2 regions of the Acidovorax sp. WCS2018Noco2-16 genome follow, and region 1 is predicted to be linked to the other one. Evidence: riboswitches for the same ligand, from Rfam matches in the RefSeq annotation. Region 1 holds a riboswitch; the other holds the start of a gene.

Region 1 (9,537 bases):
GCGGCGACCGAGATGACTGCAGCCCAGACCGTAACGCGCCTGCATACCAGCTTCTGTGACTACAGTAGCTTACCGCAGGCTTTCGCTTTCAGGCCTGAAAACCCATTGCTTATTGCCCCAAAAGAACAAAAGCCTGGTCATCCAGGCTTTTGTTTTTTAAATCGTAGCCCTGCCCACGCGGTGCATGATGCACCCGCAGTATTGCTAAGCCGCCAACTCACTCACCGGCACACAGCTGCAAAACAGATTCCTGTCCCCATAAACGTTGTCTACGCGCCCCACGGGAGCCCAGTATTTGGCCTGGCGCAGCGCAGGCACCGGGAACGCTGCAGTTTCCCGGCTATAGGCCCGGGCCCAGTCGGCAGCCAACAGGCTTTCCGCCGTATGCGGTGCGTTCTTCAGCGGGTTGTCGCCCTGTGGCCAGGCGCCGTTTTCGATCTGGCGAATCTCTTCGCGGATGGCGATCATCGCGTCGATGAAGCGGTCCAGCTCGACCAGTGTTTCGCTCTCGGTGGGTTCCACCATCAGCGTGTTGGGCACGGGGAAGGACAGCGTGGGCGCGTGAAAGCCGTAGTCGATCAGCCGCTTGGCGACGTCTTCGGCCATCACGCCGCTGGTGTCCTTGAAGCCACGCAGGTCCAGGATGCATTCGTGCGCGACGTGGCCGTTGGCCGATGCGTACAGGGTGGGGTAGTGGCTCTTCAGGCGCGCGCTGATGTAGTTGGCGCTGAGGATGGCGGTTTCGGTGGCGGCCTGCAGGCCGTCGGCGCCCATCATGCGGATGTACATCCAGCTGATGGGCAGCACGGCGGCATTGCCCAGGGGGGCCGCGCTGACGGCGCCCACTCCCCCTGGCACACCGGCCGATGCATGGCGCGGCAGGTACGGCACCAGGTCTTGCACCACGCACACCGGGCCGACGCCCGGGCCGCCACCGCCGTGCGGAATGCAGAAGGTCTTGTGCAGGTTCAGGTGGCTCACATCGCCGCCGAATTCACCGGGCGCGGCCACGCCCACCAGGGCGTTCATGTTGGCGCCGTCCACGTATACACGGCCGCCGTGTTGGTGGACCAACTGGCAGAGCTCCTTGACCTGCGTCTCGAACACGCCGTGCGTGCTGGGGTAGGTGATCATCACGCAGGCCAGGCGCTCGCTGTGCTGCTCGCACTTGGCGCGCAGGTCGGCCAGATCGACGTTGCCATTCGCGTCGCAGGCGGTCACGACCACCTGCATGCCCACCATCTGCGCGCTGGCGGGGTTGGTGCCGTGGGCGCTGCTCGGGATCAGGCAGATGTCGCGGTGGCCCTGGCCCTGCGCCTGGTGATAGGCGCGAATAGCCAGCAGCCCGGCGTATTCGCCCTGGCTGCCCGCGTTGGGCTGCAGGCTGATGCCGGCGTACCCGGTGGCCTCGCACAGCCAGGCGCGCAGTTGCTCATCCAGCTCGGCATAGCCCTGCAACTGGTCGGCCGGCGCGAACGGGTGCACCTGCGCGAATTCAGGCCAGGTGATGGGGATCATCTCGCTGGTGGCGTTGAGCTTCATGGTGCAAGAGCCCAGCGGAATCATGGTGCGGTCCAGCGCCAGGTCTTTGTCGGACAGCTGGCGTATGTAGCGCAGCATGCCGGTTTCGCTGTGGTGGGTGTTGAACACCGGGTGCGTCATGAAGGCGCTGCTGCGGCGCAGCGCGGCGGGAATGAGCGGCTCCACGCCCTGCTCGAAATCGGCAAAACGGGGCAGGGCCTGGCCTTCTTGCGCGAAGACCTTCCACAGCAACTCCACGTCAGCACGCGTGGTGGTCTCGTCCAGCGAGATGCACAGGTAATTGTCAAAGTGAATTCGCAGGTTGGCGCCCATGGATACTGCTCTGGCAGCTATGGTTTTGGTAGCGCCATCCGTCTTGAGCGACAGGGTGTCGAAGACCGCCTGCGGGCGCAGTGGCGCGCCCAGTTGCTCCAGCCCTTTGGCCAGGATGGCGGTGTAGGCGGCAACACGCTGTGCGATGCGCGTGAGGCCCTCGGGGCCGTGGTACACGGCGTACATGCTGGCGACAACGGCCGGCAGCACCTGCGCCGTGCAGATGTTGGAGGTGGCCTTTTCGCGGCGGATGTGCTGCTCGCGCGTCTGCAGCGCCAGGCGATAGGCGGGTTTGCCGTGCGCATCCACACTCACGCCGACGAGGCGGCCGGGCAACGACCGCTTGTATTCGTCGCGGCAAGCCATGAAGGCGGCGTGCGGGCCACCCGCGCCCATGGGCATGCCAAAACGCTGGGTCGTGCCCACGACGATGTCGGCGCCCCATTCACCGGGCGGCGTGATCAGGGTCAAGGCGAGCAGGTCGGCTGCTGCGATGAAGGCGGCGCCTTTGGCATGCACCTTGGCCGTGTCGTCCTTCAAGTCGTCGATGCGGCCGCTGGTGGCGGGGTACTGCGCCAGCACGGCGAAATAGTCGCCGTCGAGCGCTGCATTCCATTCCTCGAGAGAGTTGGCCAGCACCACTTCGATGCCCAGCGGCGCGGCGCGCGTCTTGATCACCTCGATGGTCTGCGGATGCGCGTCGCCCGCCACGATGAAGCGCGTGCTTTTCGACTTGACCGAGCGCTTGGCCAGCGTCATGGCCTCGGCGGCAGCGGTGGCCTCGTCAAGCATGGACGCGTTGGCGATCGGCATGGCCGTGAGGTCGCACACCATGGTTTGAAAGTTGACCAGTGCTTCCATGCGGCCCTGGCTGATCTCGGCCTGGTAGGGCGTGTAGGCCGTGTACCAGGCGGGGTTTTCCAGAATGTTGCGCAGGATGACGCCCGGCGTGTGCGTGCCGTAGTAGCCCTGGCCGATGAAGCTGCGCAGCACGCGGTTCTTGCCCGCCAGCGCCTTCAGCTCGGCGAGCGCGGCCGCTTCGGTGACGGCGGCCGGCAACTGCATGGGCCTGGCGCGGGCGATGGAGCGCGGCACGATGCCGTCGATGAGCGCGCGGCGCGAGGCCTCGCCGATCACGGAGAGCATGTGCGCTTCATCGGCCGCATCGATGCCGATGTGGCGGGGCTGGAATTCAGTGGCGTTCTCCAGCGCGGAGAGCGAGGGCAGGGCGGTGGTCATCGGCGGCGGCAGTCAGTCAGGGGCGAAAAAACGGCCGCGCCCGGTGGTGGCCGGGCGCGAGGGAGGGCAGTGCGCGGTCAGGCGCTCTTGGCGAACTCGGTATAGGCCGGCTCGTCCATCAGGGCGTCGAACTGGGCCTTGTCGGAGGCGCGCACCTTGAAGAACCAGCCTGTGCCCAGCGGGTCGCTGTTGGCCAGCGACGGGTCGGCGCGCAGCGCTTCGTTCACTTCGATGATTTCGCCCGACACGGGCATGTACACGTCGGCCGCGGCCTTGACGGACTCGACCACGCCGGCCACTTCGCCTTGCGCGAACGTCTTGCCCACTTCGGGCAGGTCCACGAAAACCACGTCGCCCAGCGCGTCCTGCGCATGCACGGTGATGCCAACCACGGCGGCTTCGTGGCTAGCGGTATCGACCCACTCGTGGTCCTTGGAAAACTTGACGGTCATGGGGCACTCCAGAAAAGAAAAAGGTGAAAGACTTGAGGAAAAAGATTGACGCCGATGTCAGCTGTAACTGTAGCCCGGCCAGCCACCTGGCGGCGGGCCGCAGCGCAGGCCATCAGCCGCGGTGGTAGCGCGCGGGCGTGAAGGGCAGGGCGACGACTTCCATGGGCACGGCCTTGCCCCGCACCAGCGCGTTGACGCGGCTGCCCACGGCGGCGAAGGCGGGCGCCACGTAGCCCATGGCCACCGGCCGGTCTACCGTGGGGCCGAGCAGTCCGCTGGTCACTTCGCCGATGCGCTGGCCTTCTGCAGACTGCAGCTCGGTGTGCTCGCGCACCGGCACGCGCTCCAGCGCCACCAGGCCCACGCGTTTGCGGGTCAGCAGCGCGGGGTCGTCGATCTGCGCCAGCACCCGGCCTGCGCCCGGAAAGCCGCCGGCACGCGCGCCCCCGGTGCGGCGCACCTTCTGGATGGCCCAGTTCAGGGCGGCTTCGGGCGGCGTGGTGGTGGTGTCGATGTCGTTGCCGTAGAGGCACAGGCCCGCTTCCAGCCGCAACGAATTGCGCGCGCCCAGGCCAATGGGTTGCACTTCCGGCTGGGCCAGCAGCGCGCGAGCCAGCGTCTCGGCCTGGGTAGCGGGCACGGATATCTCGAAGCCGTCTTCGCCCGTGTAGCCGCTGCGGGTGATGAAGCAGTCGCAGCCGGCCACGGTGAAGGCCCCGCCCGTCATGAACACCAGCGACAACACCTCGGGCGCCAGGCGGCCCAGCGCCGTGGCGGCCTGCGGACCCTGCAGCGCCAGCAGCGCCTGGTCGGGCAGCGGCTGCACCTGGCACAGGTGGCCGATGCGCGACTGGATGTGCGCGATGTCGCCCGCCTTGCAGGCGCCGTTGACGATGACGAACAGGTCGTTGCCCCGGTTCACGAACATCAGGTCGTCGATGATGCCGCCCTCGTCGTTCAGCAGCAGGCCGTAGCGCTGCTTGCCGACGCCCAGCCCTACCACATCCACCGGCACCAGCGTTTCAAAAGCGGCGGCGGCATCGGGCCCCACGAGGCGCAACTGGCCCATGTGCGATACGTCGAACAGGCCGGCGGCGGTGCGCGTGTGGTGGTGTTCGGCCATCAGGCCTGCGGGGTACTGCACCGGCATGGAATAGCCGGCGAAGGGCACCATGCGGGCGCCGAGTTCCAGGTGCAGTGCGTTGAGCGGGGTGGTCAGCAGGGCGGCGGGCGCGGGGGACGACATGGGCGGAACTCTCCAGGGGGCAAGCAGTGAAGCGGCCCGCCCTGATGGCTGGCCGCGGCATGTGCCCCGCTGTCCGCTTTACCTGAGAGATTCACCGTGCCGGTGGCCGACAAGGTCGGCGCTGCGGCGGGGTTTGCTCCTTCGGTGGGCTGCCTGCCGATGTGGGCGGCAGCCTCTCTCCAGCTGGGGAAACGCCTGCATCCCTGCGGGCGTTCCTGTCAGTCCTTTTGCCTGAGCGTTCGGGCGATGAAACCCTGCGCCTTCGGCGGCTGCCGCAAGTTGCGGCGGCTCTCTCCTGACGAGTGGCCGGAGTATAGCGGCGCGCCTTGGCCCGGGCGGCCTTGCAGCCTCGGCATTCCCTGCATCGGTCATGTTGCAACTTGTTGCATCCGAAGGTGCATCCAAAACGCGTGCTGACGTGTAGAGCCTGGGCAGACCCGTGAGAACACAAGGGCCTGTCAGTCACTCAACTGATCATTCATTCAAAGGAGCACCCTATGCGCAACATCCGTCCTTCCCGCATCGCCGCCCTGGCAGGCACCGTGTCCGCCGTCGCACTGCTGGCCGCTTGCGGTTCGATGTCTTCTTCGTCCACCACCGCATCCGGCATGATGACTTTCTCCCAAGCCAGCCTGCCCGCATCCATCCAGGTGCCCGCCGGCAACAAGGTGGCATGGGAAACCGTGGGCAAGGGTGACATCACCTATGAATGCAAGGACAAGGCCAATGCACCCGGCCAGGTCGAATGGACGTTCGCCGGCCCTGACGCCAAGCTGCTCGACCGCAGTGGCAAGCAAGTGGGCAAGTACTACGGCCCACCGGCCACCTGGGAAGCGAACGACGGCTCCAAGCTGACGGCAACGCAACTGGCCGTGGCACCTTCGACCGCCGGCGCACTGCCTTACCAGCTCGTCAAGGCCAACCCTGCCATGGGCAGCGGCGCACTGACCGGCGTGACCTACATCCAGCGCGTGGCCCTGACCGGCGGCGTGGCCCCTGCGAACATGGCCTGTACCGCCGCGAACAAGGGCCAGAAGACCACCGTGCCGTACCAGGCCGACTACATCTTCTACAAGGCCGCCTAAAAGCGGGTGGTTCAAGGGGTCGAGTGGGCGTGAAAACCCACGCCGCCCCGGGGGCGGCGCGACCGTGCGGCTTGATGGTGCGATGCACTACCATGCCGCATCTTCAACCCGCCACCTCCGCCCTTGAACGCAGCAGCCGACCCCTTCGACTACGACGCCGCCATCGGGGCCTGTGCCCGCGGCGACCACCAGGCCCTGCAGCGCATCTATCAGCGCGACGGCCGCTACCTGCTGGGCGTAGCCCTGCGCATCGTGCGCGAACGCGCCCAGGCCGAGGACGTGCTGCATGACGCCTTCCTCAGCATCTGGCAGCGTGCCGCCAGCTTCGATGCCGGTCGCGGCGCGGGGCGGGGCTGGATCTACAGCGTGGTGCGCCATGCGGCGCTGAATGTGGCGCGCGGCAACGTGCGCGACGTGCGTATCGACGAAGAGGCCATGGAGGCCATCGACGATCAGGCTGCGCTGGAGAGCTACCGCAGCCGGATTGACCCTTATGAACTGGGTGCCGACCTGGGCAAGCTCGACACTTGTCTGGGCCGCCTGGAGCCCGCACGGCGCGACTGCATCGTGCTGGCTTACGTGGAAGGCTGCTCGCACGGCGAGATCGCCGAGCGTACGCAGACGCCACTGGGCACCGTGAAGGCCTGGATACAGCGCGGCATGCGCGCGCTGCGGGAGTGCATGGCATGACGAGCCCATCGACGAATTCAACATCAGACCCCTCGGGCGACATCGACACGCTGGCCAGTGCCTACGTGCTGGGCACGCTGCCCTTGGCCGGCCGCCTCGAAGTGCAGGACCGCCTGCCGCGCGATCCCGAGCTGCGCCAGGCCGTGCAGGCCTGGGAAGAGCGCCTGCACCCGTTGACCGCGCTGGCGCCCGCCGTGGAGCCATCGGCCGCCCTGTGGCCGCGCATCGAGCGCAGCCTGGGCTGGTCACGTGCCGATGTGCGCGTGCAGGCACCTGCGGCGCCATCGGCCTTGGCGTCCTGGTGGAACGACCTGCGGCTGTGGCGCGGGCTGGCCGGCGGCGGTTTCGCCGCCGCTGCGGTGCTGGCGGCCGTGCTGGTCACACGCATGGGCGTGCCGGGCGGCGCCGGGGCACCGCAATACATGGTGGTGCTGGTGGCACCGGGCGGCACATCGCCCGGCTGGGTGGTGCAGGCCGCCGCCACGTCCAATCAGCTGCAGCTGACACCGCTGGCCAACACGCCGGTGCCGCAAGGCAAATCGCTGCAGTTCTGGACCAAGGCCGATCAGTGGTCCGGGCCGAAGTCCCTGGGCCTGGTGCAGCCGGGCGAGTCGGTCAAGGTGCCGATCGACCGCCTGCCACCGCTGGAGGCGAACCAACTGTTCGAGCTGACGCTGGAGCCCGAAGCCGGCTCGCCCATCGACCGGCCGACCGGGCCGATCGTCTTCATTGGCCGGGCAGTGAAGATGATTTGATGGATCATCAGCAAAATATCTAGTCAAATAGGCCTCTAGCGCTTATTGATTAAGCGCTGATAGCTATTTTATTGATAGCATTGTTCGTGGTTGCCTTCTGTGATCCGCTGCGCACCATCGCGGCGCAGCGTTTGCTTCAGCCATTTCCCGTGCTGCCCTGGAACCACCGCCATGAACCTGCGCTTTGTCGAAGCCTTTTACTGGGTCGCCTCGCTCAAGAGCGTCACCCGCGCCGCTGAAAAGTTGTTCCTTACGCAGTCGGCCATGTCCAGCCGCATCGCTGCGTTGGAAGAAGAACTCGGCGTGCTGCTGCTGGACCGGCGCGACAAGCACTTCAAGCTGACCGTGGCCGGATCGCGTTTCTTGATCTACGCCAAGCGCATGCTGGAGCTGCAGCGGCAGCTCAAGACCGAGATGGGGTCGGGCGGGCCAGTGGAGATGTCCATGCGCCTGGGCGCCATCGAGTCGGTGCTGCACTCGTGGTTGATTCCGTGGATCGAGCAGTTGCGCAAGGACAATCCGCTGCTCAACCTGGAACTGACGGTGGAAACCACGCCGGTGCTGCTCGACCAGATGCGCCGCGGCACCCTGGATGTGGCGTTCGCCGCGTTGCCGGCATCGGCCGACGGCATTCGCAACCAGGCCCTCACGCCCATGGAGATGGTCTTCGTCGGCAACGGCAACATCCATCGCAAGCGGCGCTATGTGCTGGGCGATTTCGCCGACACCGACATCCTCACCTTCCAGCGCGGCTCGCAGCCGCATGTGTACCTGCTCGATACCTTCCGCCATGCGCAGGTGGAGCCGCGTCGCGTGCACACCGTGTCGTCGATCTCTGCGATGGTGCAACTGGTGCAAGGCGGCTTCGGCGTGGCCACGCTGCCGCGCCTGGCCGTGGCGCGGTTGCTGGCGTTTCCAGACCTGCGTGCGCTGTCGTGCGACGCAGCGCTCAAGCCTCTGCCGATCCACGTGAGCTACCGCGAAGATCCTTCTTCCCCGGCGATGGAAAACATCGTGCGTTCCGCGCTCGACTTCATCGACAACATGCAGCCGCTGCCTAAAAATCGCACTGGCTCAACCGTGCAGGCTGCGCGCCAGGGCACCAAGAAGGCCGGGTAAGCGCAGCGCCCCTACCGCTGGCAGACCATTGCGGTGCATGGCGGCCTTTCCAGTCGCCGCTTTGAAATCGAGTTCCGTGCGGCCTCGATCCCGTTTTCGTGCCGATTCTGTGCCGTTTTGGTACCGCTGGGCACCACGTTGGACCAGCGGTGTGCCTTGCCTTTCTCATGGCTTTCAAAAGACTCGGTGTTAACCCTGAATGCTGAGCCAAGGGTAATCCCTTGGCACCAAGTTGGGTGCCTCTGCCCCAATGGTGAGCATCGAAAAAATCGATGATGTAAGCAGAAATTTTTGAATTTGCCAGTGTTGGTCGCACCCCAACACAATCCGCCCAACGCCATGCAATGGCCTAATTCCAAGCAAGGAAAAACGGTGGATTCCATTCAAGAAAAAGCCCGCGCAGCGATGGGGGCTGAGGGCATCAACGACCCTGCCCATGTCCGCAGCGTGATCAGGCAAGGCGCCTGGTCTTCGCACACCAGCGGGCTGGCCCATGGCCGGGTGCAAGGCAACCTGGTGATCCTTCCCGAGGCGCTGGCCGGGGACTTTCTGCGCTATTGCCAGCGCAATCCCAAACCGTGCCCGGTGCTGGCTGTGAGCGAGCCCGGCCAGACCGCGTTGCCCACGCTGGGGCACGACATCGACATCCGCAGCGACCTGCCGCAATATCGCGTGTGGCGCCACGGCAAGCTGGTGCAGGAGGTGAGCGATGTCAGCGACCTGTGGCGGCCCGATCTGGTCACCTTCATCCTGGGCTGTTCGTTCTCGTTCGAGTCTGCCTTGGTGGAGGCCGGCATCAGCCTGCGCCACATCGATGAAGGCAAGAACGTGGCGATGTACCGCACCAACATCTCCACCGAGCCCGCCGGCCCATTCGGTGGCGCCATGGTGGTCTCCATGCGGCCCATGCCGGCGGCGGACGTGATCCGAGCCGTGCAGGTCACCTCGCGCTTTCCCAACGTGCATGGTGCCCCGGTGCACATCGGCGACCCATCGCTCATCGGCATCGCCGACCTCGGCCAGCCGGACTACGGCGACGCCGTGTCGTTGCTGCCTGGCGATATTCCGGTCTTCTGGGCCTGCGGCGTCACGCCCCA
Region 2 (9,537 bases), on a different contig from region 1:
TGCAGCGCGCCAAGGACATGGCAATAGCGGGACATGAACTGACGCCGGCCATCGCGGTCGACTTGATGCAGGACACCTACCGTGCCTTCGTTTCCGACAACGCCCCGCAGTTTGCCGCGCTGTTCGAACACCTGCTGGAGAGCGACGCACCGCTGGTCTTTCACTGCACTGCGGGCAAGGACCGCACCGGTTTTGCGGCGGCGCTCATCTTGCTGGCGCTGGGCGTGCCGCGCCATGTGGTGATGGACGACTACCTGCTCACCAACGGGCTCTACCAGCGGCCCGCGCACTTTGCCAGCGCGGCGCCGGAGGCCGTGCTCAACGTGCTGTGGCGCGTGCAGGAAGACTTTCTGCACGCCGCGCTCGAAGCGGTCGAGCGCGACCACGGCGGGCTCGACCGCTACCTGGCGCAGGGACTGGGCGTGGGACCCGCGCAGCGCGAGCGGCTGGCGGCGCTGTACTTGCAGGCCTGACGCCCCCGCCTGGCGCTCAGAAAGCAGAAAGCCGGCGTGAGCCGGCTTTCTGCTTTCTGAGCTCACGTGCTGCCAAGCCGCGCGAAGACGGCGTCAGCAGCAGGCGATCAGATCGTCGCGTCCTTGAGCTTCTTCAGCGCACGGGTCTTGATCTTGACGGCCGAAGGCTTGGCGGGGAACCAGCGTTCCTGGCCCGTGAATGGGTCCTTGCCGAAGCGCTTCTTCTTGGCTGGCACTTGTTGCAGGCCGATCTTCAGCAGGCCGGGCAGCGTGAACTCGCCGGAGCCCTTCTTGTGCACGGAGCCCAGGATGGCGCCTTCCAGTGCGGTCAGCACAGCCTTGACAGCCTTGGGTTCCACGCCAGCTTGTGCAGCCAAGTGAGCCACCAGCGACGTCTTGTTGAAGGCGTCCTTCACGGGCTTCAACGCAGCGGGCACAGCCTTGGCAGCGGGCGCTGCAGCAGCCTTCTTGGCCGGGGCGGCAGCCTTCTTCGCAGGCACGGCAGCCTTCTTGGCTGCAGGTGCTGCGGCCTTTTTGGCCACAGGCGCTGCGGCCTTCTTGGCGGCCGGAGCGGCGGCCTTCTTTGCTACGGGAGCTGCAGCCTTCTTGGCCACAGGAGCAGCGGCCTTCTTTGCAGGCGCGGTGGTTTTCTTTGCAGTTGCCATGGTGTTGATTTATCTCTTGATGGAAGTGAACACGACATTCCAGCGAGGCTGGTCGGCGGATTCTAGGGCGTTTGCTCGGCGTGGTGCGGCGCGCGCGGGCCAAATGGGCCTGAAACCCGCATGGCGACGTGCTTTTGGGCCGCTGCAGCAAGCGGGTGCACACGTTTGGAGGGCTTGAGTGTTGGCGTTAAGCTGCTGGCACGCGGGCGCAGCAGGCCGTGCCCCGCGCCACCAACCGAGACAACATCCTGCGAAGGAATGACCATGAGCGACAACTCTCCCTTTGGCTTCGGACGCTTCGTTCCGGGGTTCGACTTCCTGCAAAACCTGGCGAAGAATTCGACCGCTGGCGTGCCCGCGATGCCCGGCATGTCGAGCTGGGTGGCGCCCACCGTCAACGAAGAAGAGCTGGAAAAGCGCATCGAGGAATTGAAGGCCGTGCAGTTCTGGCTGGACCAGAATTCGCGCGCGCTCACGGCCACCGTGCAGGCGCTGGAAGTGCAGAAGATGACGCTAGCCACGCTCAAAGGCATGAACGTGGCCATGGGCGACCTGGCCAATGCGTTCACGCCCAAGCCACAGGCCGCAGCGGATGCACCGGCTGCGTCTGCTACCTCTGCTTCATCTTTCTTCACCGCTGCGCCACCCGCTTCCCGCGCTGCCGCGCCTGAACCCGGGCCGGCGCCGGATGACCAGGACGACCACGGCAGCGATGAAGACCCGAACGCTGGCCCTGCGGACGAGGCCGGCGCCGGTGCATCGAGCGCCGCTGGCGCAGCGGCGGGCGTGGTCGACCCGATGCAATGGTGGACAGCCTTGAGCACGCAGTTCCAGCAGATCGCCACGCATGCGCTGAAAGACGTCGCACAGCACCAGAGCGCGCTGGACGCCACCCGCGACATGGCCGCTGAAGCCGTGAAGACGGCGACAGGCGTGGCGTCGCAACTGGCTGCGCAAGGGCTGCAAGGCGTGCAGGACGTGACCCGCAAGACCGCTTCGGCCGCCGCGCCCAAGAAGCCGAGCGCGGCCAAGGCTCCGGCCAAGAAGGCTGCACCGAAGGTGGCCGCAAAGACCGCCGCAAAGAAAAGCGCAGCAAAGACACCGGCGAAGGCTGCAGCAAAAACCCCTGCCAAGAAGCCCACTCCTTCGCGCGCCGCGCGCACCCGGCCTGCACGCTGACGCGTTGCCTGCTGACGCGCGCGGCAGCGTCCGCGCGTTGTCATCGCTTCATCGACTCGCCTTCATGTGCCGCGCCTGGATCAGCGGCGCGCTTATAGGGACAGGGCGGCTCACCCTTCCGCGATCTGCCCGCCATCCCCGGACTTCAAACCATGCCACTCTTTCCCCACGGGCACGCCACCCATCCGCAATGGCGAATGGCCACCGCGCTGGTGCTGGCGCAACTGCGTGCGCAGATGGCTTTGCCGCAATACGCCTCTGCGCCCGCGCTGGGCCTGCTCTACATCACCGACCATTACGCGGGCGATGCGGTTGAACTGCTCGACTTTCTTTCCGCCGAACTGCCCGAGGTGACCGACTGGAGCGGCACCGTGGGCGTGGGCGTGGCTGCCAACAACGCCGAATACTTCGACGAGCCGGCGCTGTCGGTGATGCTGCTGGATCTGCCCGCAGACCAATACCGCGTGTTCTCCGGCGTGGCGCCGCTGGCGCACAGTGGTGCGGCCACGGGCGGCTTTGAGGCACATACGGCGCTGGTGCATGCCGACGGCGGCACGCCCGAGCTGGCCGAGCTGATCAACGAGGTGGCAGACCGCACGGCCACCGGCTATCTCTTCGGCGGCCTGGTGGCCAGCCGGGGCCCGAGCGTGCAGTTCGCCGTGGGCGGCAACGGCAACATCGCCGGCCAGGGCGCTGCCGGCGGCGTGTTCGACGGCGGACTGTCGGGCGTGGCCTTTGGCGCTGGCGTGCCGCTGCTCTCGCGCGTTACGCAAGGCTGCCAGCCCATCGGGCCGTTGATGACGGTGACGGCGGCGCACGACAACGTGGCGCTGGAGTTGAACCATGAGCCCGCGCTTGATGCGCTGCTGGACACGCTGAACATCTCGCTCGACGGCGATCCGCAACCCGCCCTGCGCACCGTGCGTGCCACGCTGGCCGGGCTGGTGGATGAGGGCACGCAGCCGCTGGGCCGCACCGGGCACTTCGGCACCGACGTGCGGGTGCGCCACATCGTTGGGCTGGACGCCACGCGGCGCGGCGTGGCCCTGGCCGACCGGGTGGAGCCCGGCATGCGGCTGGCGTTCTGCCAGCGCAACGTGAATGCGGCGCGCGCCGACCTGATGCGCGTGTGTGCCGAAATCCGCGAAGAGCTGTCGCCCGAAACGCAGGACGAAGACGCGCTGGCGCAGGCATCGGCCATAGACGGCGGGCTGCAACGGCAAGACCCGCAGCGGCAGATTCTGGGCGCCATCTACGTCAGCTGTTCAGGGCGCGGCGGGCCGCACTTTGGCGGCCCGAGCGCGGAGCTACAGATCGTGCGGCACGCGCTGGGCGACGTGCCGCTGGTGGGCTTCTTCGCCGCAGGCGAGATCGCGCACCACCGGCTGTACGGCTACACCGGCGTGCTCACAGTGTTCATCGACGAAGCGATCCACTGATCGATCCTCTTCATCTCGGTTTTGAATGAAATAGGGCTCTAGCGCTTATCCAATAAGCGCTAAATGCTATTAAATTAATAGCAAAAATACGTGGGCCTTACGCCGGCTGCCATTGCGGCGCAGGTGCCGGCGGCATGCCGGCGAAAGCGAAGTCCAGCTCCGGCGCCAGCCCGCTCACGATGCGCGCGATCGACTTGCCCGAGCCGCACGCATGCGTCCAGCCCAGCGTGCCGTGGCCCGTGTTCAAGAACAGGTTGCCGATCTTCGTCTTGCCGATCAGCGGCACGTTGCTCGGCGTGGCCGGGCGCAGGCCGGTCCAGAACTGGGCCTGGGCGGCATCGCCCGCGCCAGGAAAGAGCTGCTCCACGCGGCGCACGATGGCGTCGTAGCGCACGGGGTTCAAGTCGCGCCCGTAGCCGTTCAGCTCGGCCGTGCCGGCGATGCGCAACCTGTCGCCGCGCTCGCTGGTGTAGCGCGAGAAGACCAGCTTGTATTCGTCGTCCGTCAGGCTCACCTCGTAGGCCGCTGCAGCGTCGCGCACCGGCATGGTCACCGAATAGCCCTTGGCAGGGTAGATCGGCAGCCGAATGCCCAGCGGCTCGGCCAGCAGCGGGCTGAACGAACCCATGGCCATCACGTAGGCGTCGGCGCGCACGCGCTCGAAGCGGCCGTCGGCGTTGGTGATCTCCACATGATCGATGGCGCCACCGACCGTGCGCAGCGCGGTGATGTGGCAGCCCAGGCGGAATTGAACGCCTGCCGCCTCCGCCAGCCGTGCCAGTTCGCGCGTGAAGGTGTTGGCGTCGCCCGATTCGTCTTCAGCCGTGTAGGTGGCGCCGGCTAGCTGCGGGCGCATGTGAGCGAGGGCGGGCTCCAGCCGCACGGCCTCGTCGGCGCTGACCACGCGGCGCTCGCAGCCCAAGGCACGCATCTGCTCGGCGGGTGCCAGGGCGCCTTCGAATTCTTTCTGGCTGGTGTAGAAGTGCAGGATGCCCTGCGTGCGCTGGTCGTACTGGATGTTCGTGTCGCGGCGCAGCTGCTGCAGTGTCTCGCGGCTGTACGTGCCCAGGCTCACGATCTGCTCGATGTTGTGGCGCGTGCGCGCCGGCGTGCATTCGCGCAAGAACTGCAATCCCCAGAGCCACTGGCGCATGTCGCCCCGCAGGCGAAACAGCAAAGGCGCATCTTCGCGGCCCAGCCATTGCAGCACCTTCAGCGGCGCGCTGGGGTTGGCCCAGGGCTCGGCGTGGCTGACCGAGATCTGCCCGCCGTTGGCGAAGCTGGTTTCCGCGCCGGGCGCGGCCTGGCGGTCGATCACGGTCACGTCGTGGCCGAGCTGTTGCAGGAAATAAGCGGAGGTGGTGCCGAGCAAGCCGGCGCCGAGAACGATCACGCGCATGTTGAAGCCTTTGAGGGTTCAAGCGCTGGGAATACGGGCGCGGGCAGCTATTGAATTTATAGCGTGCAGCAGGCGTACGTGAGCCCAGCTGCCGCTCCCCCTGTCCTTGGTACCTGAGAGATTCACCCTGCGCCAACATGGCGCGGGGTTTGCTCCTTCGGTGCGCCATGGCTTGCATGGCGGCTCTCCAGACGGCTTTGATAATGGTGCAGTACGGAACCTGAGCGTGTATGGGAGTTTGCGCCTTCGGTGGAGCGGCCCGCTGTGCGTGGCCGTTCGCTCTCCTGCGGGTGGCATGGTAACCGCGAAGGCGCGCCGCGCACAACAGTGCGGCGTAGCGGCGGCGCGTCAGTGCGGCTTCAGCGCTGCATCACTGCGGGCTGGGAAACACCGCTTCGCCCAGATTCAGCATCAGCCGGTTGGCCCAGGCGAACAGGGCGGCGGCATGCAGTGCGTCGAGGATCTCCAGGTCTGACAGGCCGGCACCCCGTAGCGGCTGCAGGTGCTGCGCGCTGAAAGTGCCCGGCGCGCGCGTCAGGGCCGCGCTGGCCTGGCCGATGGCACGTTCACGGGCGTTGGTGCCGGCGGTGTCGGGGTCGGTGAAGATCTGCGCCATCACGTCGTTGCGCTTGGCGAGCTGCTCGAAGCGCTGGGCATGCACCGACGCGCAGTACACGCAACCGTTGACGCGCGAAACCACCGTGGCCGCCACTTCGCGATCGGCGCGTGCCAGCCCGCCTGGCGCGTACATGATGGCGTTGAAGGCCTGCGAGCGCTCCGACAGCACGCGCGGCTGGTGCGCCAGCAGCAGGTAGAAGTCGGACGTGCGGGCCTTCGGGTGCGACAGGTCGAGCACGGCGTTCTGCTCTTCGCTGGCCGATGCCACGTCGAGCACGGGCAGCCAGCTTTTCCAGTCCAGTGTCTCGCTGGTGTAGCCGTTCAGCCGCAGCGGCTCGCCGGGGGCGGGCAGGTTGGCGGGGTGCACGAAGGGCGCGGCGTCGGCCGCTTGCACGGGCGTTGCTGTCAATGCGGGCGCGGTGCCGGCATCACCCAATTGCGACAATGCGGCCACGCCAGCCACCAGGCGCAACTGGTAGGTGACGAAGCCGATCAACTGCGCCAGCAGCACCGTGTCGGGCACGGACAGGCCCGCAGCCGGCAGCGCCAGCAGGGCGGCCTGGTCGCTCTGCGCCGGCTGTGTGGCGAGCGTGCGCGCGAAGTGGACGATGGCCTGCAGGCGCGTGTCGGCGATGGCGGCGTCGGGCGTCTCGATGAGCGCCTGCAACGCGGGTGTGGGGCGCAGGGGCTCCAGTGCAGCTCGGTAGTGCGCGGCCAGCGCAGGCAGGCCGCTGACTCTGGCGATATCGTGGGCCACGGCCAGGCGCTCGGCCTGTGTGAGGCCACCGGGCAGGTCGGGGCCGAGCAGCGCGTCTTCGCAGCCCTGCGTGGCGGTGGCGACCTTGCCCCGCTGATGGCGCACGGCGTGGGCCGCACTGCCGGGCGAGAGGCCGGCGATCTGGTCGATGGTGTCGTGCGTGGTGATGGCGGTCATGGGAAGGATTCGTTCAAGGATGCGTTCAGGAATTCAGTTGGGCAGAACGCGCAGGGAGGTGTCTGCGGGCGTCCATTCGTCGCCCAGCAGTTCGGGCTCGGCATAGGCCTGCAGCACGTTGAAGTGGTGCTCCACATCTTCGCTGTAGAACAAACCCGCCAGGCCGGTGGCCAGGCGCCGCGCGCCATCGCTGATGGCGGGAATGTCACCTGACACCGTGCCGTGCGACAGCGCTGCCGGGTAGCAAAAGCAATGGATGCGATCCAGGCCGGGGCAGGCGCCGGGCGTTTTCTCGCGGAATTCGAACACCGCCCCCAGGTCCGGAGAGTCGGTCAGTTCCTGGTCTTCGTCGCCGGCGGGCGGCTGGAAGCGTTCGCCCCACGTGCGCACGTGGGGTGCGAACGGCGCATATTCGGGCTTTTGTGCCCAGTCAATGGCAAAGCCGGTGGAGACGATCAGGAAGTCGAGTGCAAAAACGCCGCGCGGAGTGGTCACGCGTAGTTCGCTGCCCAAATCGTCCACTCGCTGCACCGGGCAGCCCAGGTGAAAGAAGGCATTAGCGTGGCGCGACACGCGCAACGTGCTGCCGTGCGGCGGCGGCACCTGCGTGGTGTTGATGTAGTGTCGAATGCGCCATTTCCATTCGGCCGGCAGCGCATGGTGGCCGTGCGTCAGGCCGGGCACGCCTGAGCCCTTCGATTTGTTGATGCGCGGCAGGTCGGTGCGGCGCACCAGCAGGTCGACGCTGGCTGCGCCGCATTCGAGTGCGGTGGCGGCGCTGTCCATGGCGGACGAACCCGCACCTACGACGCCCACGCGCAGGTTGCGCAATTGCTCGTAGTTCAGCGCGTCGGACGAATGCGCCCAACGGCTGCGGTGCACGCCCTGCATGAAGGCGGGAATCTGCGGCCCGCCCAGGCCGTCGCGGCCCGTGGCCAGCACCACGCGGCGGGCGAACCAGGTCGTCGTGCTGCCCTGTGCCTGCACATCCACTTCCACCAGGCCATCACTGCGCGGGCGCACCGCAGTGACGGCATGGCCGTTGCGAACGTCGGCCCGCGTTACGCGGCGATACCAGCGCAAATAGTCCATCCACTGCAGGCGCGGGATCTTGTCGAGAGCAGCCCAGGCGGCAGCGCCGAACTGGGCCTCGAACCACGCGCGGAAGGTGAGCGATGGCAGGCCCAGCGCGGGCCCGGTCAGCTCTTTGGGCGAACGCAGTGTTTCCATGCGCGCGGTGGTGGCCCAGGGGCCTTCTTGGTCGAGCGGTGCACGGTCCAGCAGCACGGCGGCAATGCCCTGTTGCGCCAGCGCCATGCTGGCCGCTAGGCCCGCCTGGCCGGCCCCGATGACAAGCACGTCGACGACGGGCTTGCCCGCGTGCGAGCGCTGCGGCAGCCAGGGTTTGGCGCGCCAGTTCAGGGTCAGCAGGTCATGCTGCAGGCGTTGTTCAAGGGCCGCGATGCCGGCTGTATCCGTAGGAGAAGAAGGGGTCATGAAAAGGGTCGATGCAGTAGCCAGTGGGTGCGGAGGGCGGAAAGCGCTGTGCTCACGGAACTTGAAACCGGCGCGGGCTAGACCAGCAACCCCCGCGGAACTGGCTTTGCCAGGCCGCTGGGGGTGCCCCGATTCCCGAGGCGCGCAGCGCCACGAGAGAAGGGGGGAGCGGCGCAGTCGCTCAGGGGGGGGCCCTTATCTAGTCAATGCTGATTTTCGCGTTCTTGACGACCTGGGCCCATTTGTTGCGGTCGGCATGCACGGTCTGGCGGAACTGCTCGGGCGTTTCGACACGGATCGCATTGCCCTGCGACTCGAAGCGCTCGCGCACTTCGGGCTGCTCCAGCACTTCCTTGATCGCGGTGTTGAGCTTGAGCACGATGGCCGCGTCGGTGCCCTTGGGCGCGAAGATGCCGAACCAGATCGAGCTGTCGAAACCCCTGGTGCCTGGCAGGCCGCTGGAGGCGATGGTCGGCACTTCCTTGACGGCCGCCACCGGCTTGGCGGTGGTGATGCCCAGCAGGCGCACCTTGCCGGCCTTGTAGTGCGGCAGTACGGTCTGCACCTGGTTCATGATGCAGCAGGTCTCGCCGCGCACCACTGACGCGATGGCCTCCGGCCCGCCCTTGTAGGGCACGTGCACCATGTTCAGGCCCAGGCGCGAATTGAATTCGGCAAATGCCATGTGCGTGCCCGCGCCGTTGCCGGTGGAGGCGTAGTTGTACTTGCCCGGGTGGGCTTTCACCAACTCCACAAATTCCTTGAGCGTCTTCGCGTCGATGACGTCGGGGTTGACGGTCAGCACATTGGATACGTCCAACACCGGTGCCACCGGCGCGAAATCGGCCTCCACGTCGAAGGGCAGCTTCTTGTACAGCGCCGCGTTGCTGCCGTGCGTGGCGGCGGTGCCGAAGGAGAGGGTGTAGCCATCTGGCTTGGCGCGGGCAACGTATTCGCTGGCGATGTTGCCAGCAGCGCCGGACTTGTAATCGATGATGACCGGCTGGCCGAGTTTGTGCGACAGCGGCTCCTGCAGTGCGCGAGCCACCACGTCTACGCCCGAGCCCGCGGGAAAGCCCATGATCAGCGTGACAGGGTGCTGGGGCCAGTGTGTGGTGTCGGCGTAGGCATGAACGCTGGCCGACAGGGCGGCAGCGCAGGCCAGCGTGGAAGCGAGCAACGGCAGGGCGCGGCGGCCGTAGGGGAAGAGAATTGACATGGCAGGTTTCCGGAAACGCGTCGCGTCGTTGGAGAGGGAATGAGCGCGAGATTGTGGTGAAGTGCACATGCGCCGCGCGCTATATGCATATGGCGTGCACCGGTGCGGTTCATG

The links. Region 1 has a riboswitch for glycine ahead of gcvT (glycine cleavage system aminomethyltransferase GcvT). Riboswitches for the same ligand answer to the same signal wherever they lie in the genome.
Region 2: another riboswitch for glycine. It lies ahead of RQI28_RS17230 (D-amino acid dehydrogenase); the one in region 1 lies ahead of gcvT (glycine cleavage system aminomethyltransferase GcvT).

The regions. Positions count from the first base shown of each region.
Region 1 covers NZ_JAVTJJ010000001.1:569,389-578,925, reverse strand. Annotated here, with positions in the region: gene gcvP (aminomethyl-transferring glycine dehydrogenase) at 205-3,093, opposite strand; gene gcvH (glycine cleavage system protein GcvH) at 3,171-3,545, opposite strand; gene gcvT (glycine cleavage system aminomethyltransferase GcvT) at 3,658-4,791, opposite strand; glycine riboswitch at 4,851-4,984, opposite strand; glycine riboswitch at 5,001-5,099, opposite strand; gene RQI28_RS02550 (DUF3455 domain-containing protein) at 5,289-5,876, shown strand; gene RQI28_RS02545 (sigma-70 family RNA polymerase sigma factor) at 6,000-6,566, shown strand; gene RQI28_RS02540 (anti-sigma factor domain-containing protein) at 6,563-7,321, shown strand; gene RQI28_RS02535 (LysR family transcriptional regulator) at 7,493-8,440, shown strand; gene RQI28_RS02530 (putative hydro-lyase) at 8,846-9,537, shown strand, end outside.
Region 2 covers NZ_JAVTJJ010000011.1:13,631-23,167, forward strand. Annotated here, with positions in the region: gene RQI28_RS17210 (tyrosine-protein phosphatase) at 1-473, shown strand, start outside; gene RQI28_RS17215 (HU family DNA-binding protein) at 581-1,087, opposite strand; gene RQI28_RS17220 (PhaM family polyhydroxyalkanoate granule multifunctional regulatory protein) at 1,403-2,317, shown strand; gene RQI28_RS17225 (FIST N-terminal domain-containing protein) at 2,470-3,756, shown strand; gene RQI28_RS17230 (D-amino acid dehydrogenase) at 3,854-5,155, opposite strand; glycine riboswitch at 5,246-5,356, opposite strand; gene RQI28_RS17235 (peroxidase-related enzyme) at 5,526-6,707, opposite strand; gene RQI28_RS17240 (NAD(P)/FAD-dependent oxidoreductase) at 6,741-8,204, opposite strand; gene RQI28_RS17245 (tripartite tricarboxylate transporter substrate binding protein) at 8,404-9,423, opposite strand.